DNA from 3 places in the Acidovorax sp. M2(2025) genome. Region 3 is predicted to be linked to each of the others. Evidence: predicted binding sites of a transcription regulator. Region 3 holds the regulator's gene; each other region holds the start of a gene.

Region 1 (3,268 bases), 2.1 Mb from region 3:
GTTCGACCACCCGCACGTCATCGCGGGCCAGGGCACCTCGGCCCTGGAGTTTTTTGAGGACGTGCCCGACCTGGACTACCTCTTCGTCTGCGTGGGCGGCGGCGGCCTGCTGGCCGGCAGCCTGCTGGCCGCCGAGGCCCGCGCGCCCCACTGCCGCGTGGTGGGCGTGGAGCCCGCCGCGGGCAACGACGGGCAGCAGTCGGTGCGCGCGGGCCATGTGGTGCGCATTCCCACCCCCCACACCATTGCCGACGGCGCGCAAACGCAGGCGCTGGGCGACCTCACGTTTCCCATCATCCAGCGCCTGGCCGACGACATGGTCACCGCCACCGATGAAGAACTGGTCGAGGCACTGCGCTTCTTTGCCGAGCGCATGAAGATCGTGGTCGAGCCCACCGGCGCATTGGCGTTTGCCGGCGCCCGGCACGGCACCGTGGACGTGCGCGGCGCCCGCGTGGGCGTCATGATCAGTGGCGGCAACGTAGACCTGTCGCGCTACGCGCGCTTTCTGGCAGACTAGCCCCCATTCAAAGTTTTACCGTCTGGTGCAGCCCGAGCCTTCCCCTCGCGCGCTGTGCCTGCATTTCCAGGCCTCCCATGAGCAACGTCACCGTCATCACCCATCCCCTCGTCCAGCACAAGCTCACGCTGATGCGCAAGAAGGACGCCAGCACCAACAGCTTCCGCCGCCTGCTGGGCGAACTCTCCACGCTGATGGCCTATGAAGTTACGCGCGACATGCCGCTGCAGGACGTGCAGATCGAAACCCCGCTGGAGACCATGACCGGCAAGATGATCGACGGCAAGAAGCTGGTGCTCGTCTCCATCCTGCGGGCGGGCAACGGCTTCCTGGACGGCATGCTCAACGTGGTGCCCGGCGCCCGCGTGGGCCACATCGGCCTGTACCGCGACCCGGCCACGCTGCAGCCCGTGGAGTACTACTTCAAGATGCCTTCCGAGATGGACGAGCGCGACATCATCGTGGTGGACCCCATGCTCGCCACCGGCAACTCGGCCGCCGCGTGCGTGGACCGCCTGAAGAAGCTCAACCCCCGCTCCATCAAGTTCGTCTGCCTGCTGGCCGCGCCCGAGGGCATCGCCACGCTGCAAAAGGCGCACCCGGACGTACCCATCTTCACCGCCGCCATCGACCGCGAGCTGAACGACCACGGCTACATCCTGCCGGGCCTGGGCGACGCGGGCGACCGGATCTTTGGCACCAAATAGGCGCATGCGCTCCAGCGCCCCCGCCAGCCACCCCGGCGCCCTGCCGCCTGGGGTGGCTTTTTCTTGCCCGGACCCCGAACCATGAGGACGCCACTTTTTTTACCACTTGGTGGCTTTCCTCTGGCAGACTTGTCCGCCACGCCGCTGCCCTGCCCTGGCGCACTCCTTGCTTGAACGTGCAAATCACTTTTCCCGTTTTGTTTGCTTGACCGAAGGACCCCTACCATGACCACTCGCCGCATCTTCACCGGACGCCTGCTCTGCACCTCCATGGCCCTTTCTGCCGCACTGGGGCTGGCCCCTTCGCTGGCGTCGGCGCAGTCCAAGCTCAAGGTGGCGGCGGTCTACACGGTGCCGTTCGAGCAGCAGTGGGTCAGCCGCATCCACAAGGCCCTGAAGGCGGCCGAGGCGCGCGGCGAGATCGAATACAAGGCCAGCGAGAACGTGAGCAACGCCGACTACGAGCGCGTGATGCGCGAGTACGCCACCGGCGGCAACCAGCTCATCCTGGGCGAGGCCTTTGCCGTGGAGGCCGCCGCCCGCAAGGTGGCCAAGGATTTCCCCAAGACCTCGTTCCTGCTGGGCTCCTCGGGCAAGCCGCAGGCCCCCAACTTCAGCGTGTTTGACAACTACATCCAGGAGCCCGCCTACCTGAGCGGCATGATCGCGGGCGGCATGACCAAGACGAACAAGATCGGCATGGTGGGCGGCTTCCCCATCCCCGAGGTCAACCGCCTGATGCACGCCTTCATGGCGGGCGCCAAGGAGACGAACCCCAAGGTGGAGTTCACCATCACCTTCATCAACAGCTGGTTCGACCCGCCCAAGGCCAAGGAAGCCACCTTCGCCATGATCGACAAGGGCGCCGACGTGCTCTACGCCGAGCGCTTTGGCGTGAGCGACGCCGCCAAGGAAAAAGGCAAGCTCGCCATCGGCAACGTGATCAACACGCAGGAGCAGTACCCCGACACCGTGGTGGCATCGGCCCTGTGGCACATGGAGCCCAGCATCGACCGCGCGCTCAAGCTGGTGAAGGAAGGCAAGTTCACCGCCGAAGACTACGGCCCGTATTCGATGATGAAGCACAAGGGTTCCGAGCTGGCGCCCCTGGGCACGTTCGAGAAGAAGGTGCCGGCCGACATCGTGGCCAAGGTCAAGGCCAAGGAGGCCGACATCCTGGCCGGCAAATTCACCGTGAAGGTGGATGACAGCCAGCCCAAGTCCACGGCCAAGTAGCAACAGCCCCACCGTGGCGGCGTGCGCTGCCCGCCGCCCCCCTTTCTGATTGCGCCCAGGCCACCCCAGCAACGCGGTGGCCTGCGTTTTTTCCGGCATCTGTTTTTTTGGTTGACGAGGCGCTGCACCATGGACACCTCTTGCACATTCCGGCCGCTGCGGCTGCCGGCCCGGCTCACCCGCTGGCTGGGCGCCCTGGCGCTGGCGGCCGTGGTGGCCGGCTGCGCCACGCACCCGGCGCCCAGCGCAACGGCCGTGCGGCTGGACGACACGCCGCGCATCGCCGTCATCTCCGCCTTTGCCCCCGAGCTGGCCGTGCTGCTGCCCCAGGTGCATCAACCCGCCAAGCACAGCATCAACGGCGTGGAGTTCACCACCGGCACGCTCGAAGGCAAGCCCGTGGTGGTGTTCCTGTCGGGCATCAGCATGACCAACGCGGCCATGAACACCCAGCTGGTGCTGGACCGCTTCAACGTGAGCCACGTGGTCTTCAGCGGCATCGCGGGTGGCGTGAACCCTGGCCTGCACATTGGTGACGTGACCGTGCCCGCGCAGTGGGGCCAGTACATGGAATGGCTGATGGCGCGCGAAGACCGGCCCGGCCGGTACAGCGCCCCCGCCTGGATGAAAGGCGAGCTGACGATGCCCGCCTTCGGCATGATGCACCCGCGCCCCGTGGAAGTGCGCTCGGCCGCACAGCCCCAGCTTTCCAAAAAGTTCTGGTTTGAAGCCGACCCGAAGATGCTGGCCACCGCCCGCAGCCTGCAAAACGTGGGCCTGGAACACTGCCTGGCCGCCACCTGCC
Region 2 (3,268 bases), 2.0 Mb from region 3:
CTCCCGGTGGCACGCACCAGGGCCACACCCGTTTCGTCGCAGGACGACTCGATCCCCAGAATCAGCAAGCTCATGGCCCCGAGTGTAAAACCCGGGGCCGGGGCCACGCCTGGCACCGGTCGCGCGGCCCGGCAGCGCGCACGGCCTACCAGCGGTCGGAGCGCATGCGCAGCTCCCAATTGCCGCCGCGCAGTTCGTACACGCCCACCGCGCCGTAGCGCTGCTCGCCCTTGTCGTCCCAGGTCATGGTGCCCGTCACCGGGGCGTAGCCATTGATGCTGTGCAGCACCTTGCCGATCTCCTTGGGGTCGGCGGACTTGGCTTTCTGGATGGCCGCGGACAGCACGTACATGCTGTCGTAGCTGTAGTGCCCGCCATAGGCCGGCGGCTTCTTGTAGGCCTCGATGTACTTTTCCAGGAAGGCCTTGCCGGTGGTGAACTCCTTGGCCTCCAGCACGGGGGACGTGGCGTACATGCCCTCGATGATGCCCGCGCCCTTGGTCATGTCGGTGGTCTTGATGGTGTCGCCCCCGAGCAGGCTGACCTTGGTATGGCCCACCTTGCGCAGCGCCTCCAGCAGGGCCAGCGCCTGGAAGTCGTTGAGGGTGGAGACGATGACCTCCACCTGGGCCGCCTTGAGCTCCGCGGCCAGGGCATCAAAGGCCGTGGTCTTGTCGTCGAACGACTTGCGCACCACCACCTCCTTCTTGTCGGCCCGCAGCTGTGCGGCGGCCCCGTCGGCCAGCCCCTTGCCGTACGGCGTGCCGTCGTCCAGGGCGGCGTAGCGGGAGGCGCCCAGCTGCGCGGCGGCGAACGAGCCCATGGCGCGGGCCTGTAGCGTGTCGTTGGCCACCATGCGGAAGGTGGTGGGCAGGCCCAACTGGGTGAACTTGGGGTTGGTGGAGATGGCCAGCTGCGGAATGTCCTTGGCGGCGTAGATGGGTGCGGCATCGATGCTCACGCCGGAGTTCAGGTGCCCGATGACCGCCACCACGCCGGCGTCCACCAGCTGCTGCGCCACGGTCTTGCCCGTGGCCGCGTCGGCCTTGTCGTCCACCGACACGACCTCCAGCGTCACGCGCTTGCCGTCCACCGTGTAGCCTCCCTTGTTCAGCTCGGCCACCGCCAGATTGACGCCGTTGAGCAAATCGTGCCCCAGCGCACCCAGCGGCCCGCTCAGCGGTTGCGCCACACCGATCTTCACGGTATCCGGCACCTTGCTGCAGCCCGACAGCCCCACGGCCCCCGCCGCGGCCAGGGCGGCGCACGCCAACGCGGTCAAGACAGTCCTCCGACGCACCTGTGTGTTCATGCCAATTTCCTTCTCTCTGTGGATGTGAATGTGACCGGATGTATATGCGAGTCGCCAGGGTGACGGTACCGGGTATGCCCTGTCGTTTCAGACACTATTAGCAACATTCAGGCCCTGCAACGGCGGGGCACAGCGCCCCCGGAAATACCCCGAGCACGTGCCATGCACCAACTTGTGGCGTAAAAATTGCTTGCCTGCAGGGCATGAAAGAGTCCCTGCGTATCGTCGTGGTTGCCCCGGATCTGGCCGTTGCCGACGCCGACGATGAGCACGCCCTGCAACAGGCGGAGCGGTCGCGGGCGCTGCGCATCGGTCTGCTGGAGAACAACTTCAACCTGGTCGCCACGCTGCCGGCCGACGTCTTCCTGAGCGAGCGCATTGCGCAGCTGCAGCCCGACCTCATCATCGTGGACGCCGAAAGCGAAGCGCGTGATGCGCTGGAGCATGTGGTGATGGCGACGCGGGACGCCCGCCGCCCCATCGTGATGTTCACCAACGACGAGGACACCTCGCACGTCCAGGATGCCGTGGCGGCGGGCGTGTCGGCCTACATCGTGGCGGGGCTGGCGCCCCAGCGCATCCGGCCCATCCTGCACGTGGCCGTGGCGCGCTTCCAGCATGAGCAGGCGCTGCGCGCCGAACTGGCCGACGCCCGCAACGAGCTCAAGGACCGCAAGACCATCGACCGGGCCAAGGGCCTGCTCATGGAGCGCCAGGGCCTGAGCGAGCAGGCCGCCTACGAAAAACTGCGCAAGACCGCCATGGACAAGGGACTCAAGCTGGTGGAAGTGGCCCAGCGCATGCTGGACGTGATGGACCTGCTGGGCTGACGGCCCACCCAGGCTCCGCTCAAGCCCCCGCAGCCGGCGATGCACCGTGGTGCAGCGCACAAACACAGTGCATGGGCGGCATGCGGGCCGGTGCCGACCGGTGGCGAGTGCACCCGGCCGATCCCAGCGCCCTATCGCCCCACAGTACAAAAAACGCCCCCAAGCGCCCACTCATGGGCGCAAGCAGCTATCAAAAGAAGAGCGCCTGCCGCCCCGCCATGGTGCTGCGTTTTTCTGGCACGTCGCTTGCATGATCCGGTGCGGGACCAACGACGGTCCCACCCTGCGGCACCGGCCCAACGACGGGCTTGTGCCACCGCAGTCCCCGCAAGGGCCTGCCCCCTGGACAAAGGCGTCCCCCTCCTGCGCCGGCTTGTGCGAGCAAGCGGCCTGGAGGGGACGCCTTTTTTTGTTTTTTGCCGCTACGAGGAAACGCCCCATGACCGATCTGCTCAAGACCCGCCTCCACCGCCGCACCGTGCTGCAGGCCGCCAGTGTGGGCGCCGTCGGCGTCAGCCCAGCTCTGCGCGCGCTGGTGCACGCCCAGGGTTCGGACGCCCCGGAGAAAAAGGAAGTCAAGATCGGCTTCATCCCCCTGACCGACTGCGCCAGCGTGGTGATGGCCTCGGTGCTGGGCTTCGACAAGAAATATGGCGTCACCATCATCCCCACCAAGGAAGCCTCCTGGGCCGGGGTGCGCGACAAGCTGGTCAACGGCGAGCTGGACTTTGCCCATGTGCTGTACGGCCTGGTGTACGGCGTGCACCTGGGCACGGCAGGCCCCAAGAAGGACATGGCCGTGCTCATGGGTCTGAACCACAACGGCCAGGCCATCACGCTGTCGAAGGCGCTGGCCGACAAGGGCGCGGTGGACGGCCCGTCGCTCGCCAAGCTGATGGCCAAGGAAAAGCGCGAATACACCTTTGCCGGCACCTTCCCCACCGGCACCCACGCCATGTGGATGCACTACTGGCTGGCCGCGGCGGGCATCAATCCGCTGTCGGGCGCCAAGCTCATCACCGTGCCGCCCCCGCAGATGGTGGCCAACATGCGCGTGGGCAACATGGACGGCTTCTGCGTGGGCGAGCCCTGGAACCACCGCGCCATCATGGACGGCATCGGCATC
Region 3 (3,268 bases):
TTCCGGCAAAAGCGCGACACCCTGCCCGGCGCCCCCGACGAGTTCATCGAAGGCGAAAGCGAGGTCATCGAGTACGACGGCCGCTCCGACAACGTGCGCTTCGTCACCCGCGCGGAGTTGCGCCGCTACCGGGGCGCCGAGCTGAGCGACGAGATCACGGGTGCGGTCATCGTCTACAACAACCTCACCGACGTCTTCACGGTGGATGGCAAGCGCAACGCCGCGGGCGCGTCCGGCGAGACGCCGGCCCCGGGCAGCCGCGTGCGCGCGGTGCTGGCGCCCAAGGACCCGCCGGCGGCCAAGGCGCCGCCAGCCGCCGCAGCACCGGCTTCGGCGCCGGCGCTGCGGCCCAGCAACAGCCTTGGTGGCGGCTCCCAGTGAGCGAGGCCGCCGTCAACACCATCCCCGGCGCATCCGCGGGGAGCCGGTCCGGGCCGGACACCGCGGCGGGCAGCCGCCTGGAGGTGCAGCACCTGGCCAAGTCCTACGGCAGCCGCAAGGTGGTGCAGGACGTTTCGCTGGTCGTGCAAAAGGGCGAGGTCGTGGGCCTGCTGGGCCCCAACGGCGCGGGCAAGACCACCTCGTTCTACATGATCGTGGGCCTGGTGCGCAGCGACGCGGGCGACATCCGCATCGACGGCCAGTCGGTGGCGCACATGCCCATCCACCGCCGCTCGCGGCTGGGGCTGTCGTACCTGCCGCAGGAAGCGTCCATCTTCCGCAAGCTCAGCGTGGAGGAGAACGTGCGCGCCGTGCTGGAGCTGCAGCGCGGCGACGACGGCCAGCCGCTGTCGCGCGGCGCCATCGAAGAGCGGCTCACGGCCCTGCTGCAGGAGCTGCGCGTGGACCATCTGCGCGCGTCGCCGGCCCTGGCGCTGTCCGGGGGCGAGCGCCGCCGTGTGGAGATCGCCCGCGCGCTGGCCACGCAGCCGCGCTTCATCCTGCTGGACGAGCCGTTCGCCGGCATCGACCCGATCGCGGTGATCGAGATCCAGCGCATCATCGGCTTTCTCAAGGCGCGGGGCATCGGCGTGCTCATCACCGACCACAACGTGCGCGAGACCCTGGGCATTTGCGACCACGCGTTCATCATCAGCGACGGCCGCGTGCTGGCGCAGGGCACGCCTTCCGAGATCGTGGACAACGCCGAGGTGCGCCGCGTCTACCTCGGCGAACATTTCAGGATGTAGGCATGGCCTCCACGCTGGTCCTTTCGTGTCAATGAAACCGGGTCTTTCGCTGCGCGTCTCGCAGCATCTCGCACTCACGCCGCAGCTGCAGCAATCCATCCGGCTGCTGCAGTTGTCCACCCTGGAGCTGTCGCAGGAAGTCGAGCAGATGCTCGACGACAACCCTTTCCTCGAGCGCACCGCGGACGAGGCGCCGCGCGAGGAGTTCGGCCTGGACGCGGAGAACACCCCGGCCCAGCCCGACGACTACAGCGCCGAAGATGCTATCTATTCAGGAGCTGCCAGCGCAAGCAGCACCAGCGCGGAAGCCCCCTCGGAGTCCGAATCCCCGAGCGCTTCCGCCGAAGAGCCGGACTGGAGCGGCGACGGCACGGTGGACATGGCGCCCAACGACGCGGAGTGGGGCGGTGACGCACCGCCGCGCACGCGCAACGACGCGGAGGGCGACGAGGCCGACGCCACCGAACTGGCCCGCAGCCACGAATCGCTCACGGCCTTCCTGCACCGCCAGGCGCTGTCCCTGCGGCTGTCGGAGGTGGACACGGCCGCGCTGCGCTTCCTGATCGAATCGCTGAACGACGACGGCTACCTGGAAGACCCGCTGGAAGAGCTGGCCACGAGCCTGGCCGGCCCGGACGACCTGGAGCAGATCGAGGAGCTGGTGCACCGCTTCACCGTGGCGCTGCGGCTGCTGCAAAGCCTGGAGCCGGTGGGCGTGGGCGCGCGCAACCTGGCCGAATGCCTCACGCTGCAGCTTGCCGCGCTGGCCGCCGACGAGGACAGCGATGCCGATCCGGCCACCGTGCAGACCGCGCTGCGCATCTGCCAGCAGCCGCTGGAGATGCTGGCCCGCCGCGACATCCGCCGCCTGACGCAGCTGTGCGGCGATACCGAGGAGCGCACGCGCGCCGCCATGGCCCTCATCGCGCGGCTGGAGCCGCGGCCGGGCCGCCGGTTCGCCGACGTGGAACGCAACATCATCGTGCCCGACGTCATCGTGCGCAAAGCCGGGCGGGCCAACGGCAGCAGCGGGCAGCAGAACTTCATCGTCACCCTCAACCCCGACGTGATGCCGCGCCTGCGGGTGCACGACATCTACGCCGGCGCCTTGCGCGGCCACAAGGGCGGCGAGGGCCACCAGGGGCTGCAGCAGCGGCTGCAGGAGGCGCGCTGGTTCATCAAGAACATCCAGCAGCGCTTTGACACCATCCTGCGGGTCTCGCGCGCCATCGTCGAGCGGCAAAAGAACTTCTTCACCCACGGCGAGCTGGCCATGCGGCCGCTGGTGCTGCGCGACATCGCCGACGAGCTGGGCCTGCACGAGTCCACCATCAGCCGCGTGACCACCTCCAAGTACATGGCCACGCCCGTGGGCACCTACGAGCTGAAGTACTTCTTCGGCTCGGGCCTGGGCACCGAGACCGGCGGCAACGCGTCGAGCACGGCCGTGCGGGCGCTCATCAAGCAGTTCGTGGCGGCCGAGAACCCGTCCAAGCCCCTGTCGGACAGCCAGATCGCCGAGATGCTCAAGGAGCAGGGCATCGAATGCGCGCGCCGCACCGTGGCCAAGTACCGCGAGGCGCTCAAGATTGCGCCGGCCAACCTGCGCAAGGCGCTGTAGCCGGCCTTCGCGGCCTGGGCGCGCCGGCGGATTGGCTCCGTGCGCCGCAGCCGGACTTCTTTGATTTCACCGACCGTACGTCTCCATGGCCCGCATTGTTTTCGACCTTCCCGCCCACTTCGGCTTTGCCACCGAGCTGCAGATCTACATCAGCCACGTGAACCAGGGCGGGCACCTGGACAACGCCCAACTGCTCAGCCTGGTGTCCGAAGCGCGGGTGCGCTTCTTCCAGTCGCTGGGCTACCCCGAGGCGGACGTGGGCGGCCTGTCCATCGTGGTGGGCGATATCGTGGCCCAGTACAAGTCCGAGGCGTTCCACGGCGAAACCCTGCGGGTGGACATGGCGCCGGCGGACTTCAACCGCTATGGTTTCGACCTCGTGTTCCGCATGGCTGAAAAGGCCTCCGGCCGCGAAGTGGCGCGCGGCAAGATCGGGATCGTGTTCATTGGCCAGGCC

Evidence for each region. Region 3 encodes sigma-54, which starts transcription at its own class of promoters, with help from an activator protein. Its sites were predicted from a motif close to TGGCANGNAANCTGCTTT; they were not measured.
Region 1: ACOYR3_RS12130 (BMP family protein) is a predicted target of sigma-54. The motif match lies at 1,383-1,400, and genes of this name have one in related genera.
Region 2: ACOYR3_RS08095 (ANTAR domain-containing response regulator) is a predicted target of sigma-54. The motif match lies at 1,488-1,505, and genes of this name have one in related genera.

The regions. Positions count from the first base shown of each region.
Region 1 is NZ_CP186262.1:2,596,243-2,599,510, reverse strand. It holds gene ACOYR3_RS12140 (threo-3-hydroxy-L-aspartate ammonia-lyase) at 1-520, shown strand, start outside; gene upp (uracil phosphoribosyltransferase) at 598-1,227, shown strand; gene ACOYR3_RS12130 (BMP family protein) at 1,453-2,463, shown strand; gene ACOYR3_RS12125 (5'-methylthioadenosine/S-adenosylhomocysteine nucleosidase) at 2,593-3,268, shown strand, end outside.
Region 2 is NZ_CP186262.1:1,767,301-1,770,568, reverse strand. It holds gene tsaD (tRNA (adenosine(37)-N6)-threonylcarbamoyltransferase complex transferase subunit TsaD) at 1-74, opposite strand, end outside; gene ACOYR3_RS08100 (branched-chain amino acid ABC transporter substrate-binding protein) at 146-1,312, opposite strand; gene ACOYR3_RS08095 (ANTAR domain-containing response regulator) at 1,516-2,142, shown strand; gene ACOYR3_RS08090 (CmpA/NrtA family ABC transporter substrate-binding protein) at 2,582-3,268, shown strand, end outside.
Region 3 is NZ_CP186262.1:4,655,759-4,659,026, reverse strand. It holds gene lptA (lipopolysaccharide transport periplasmic protein LptA) at 1-381, shown strand, start outside; gene lptB (LPS export ABC transporter ATP-binding protein) at 402-1,190, shown strand; gene ACOYR3_RS21390 (RNA polymerase factor sigma-54) at 1,222-2,811, shown strand; gene ACOYR3_RS21385 (acyl-CoA thioesterase) at 2,897-3,268, shown strand, end outside.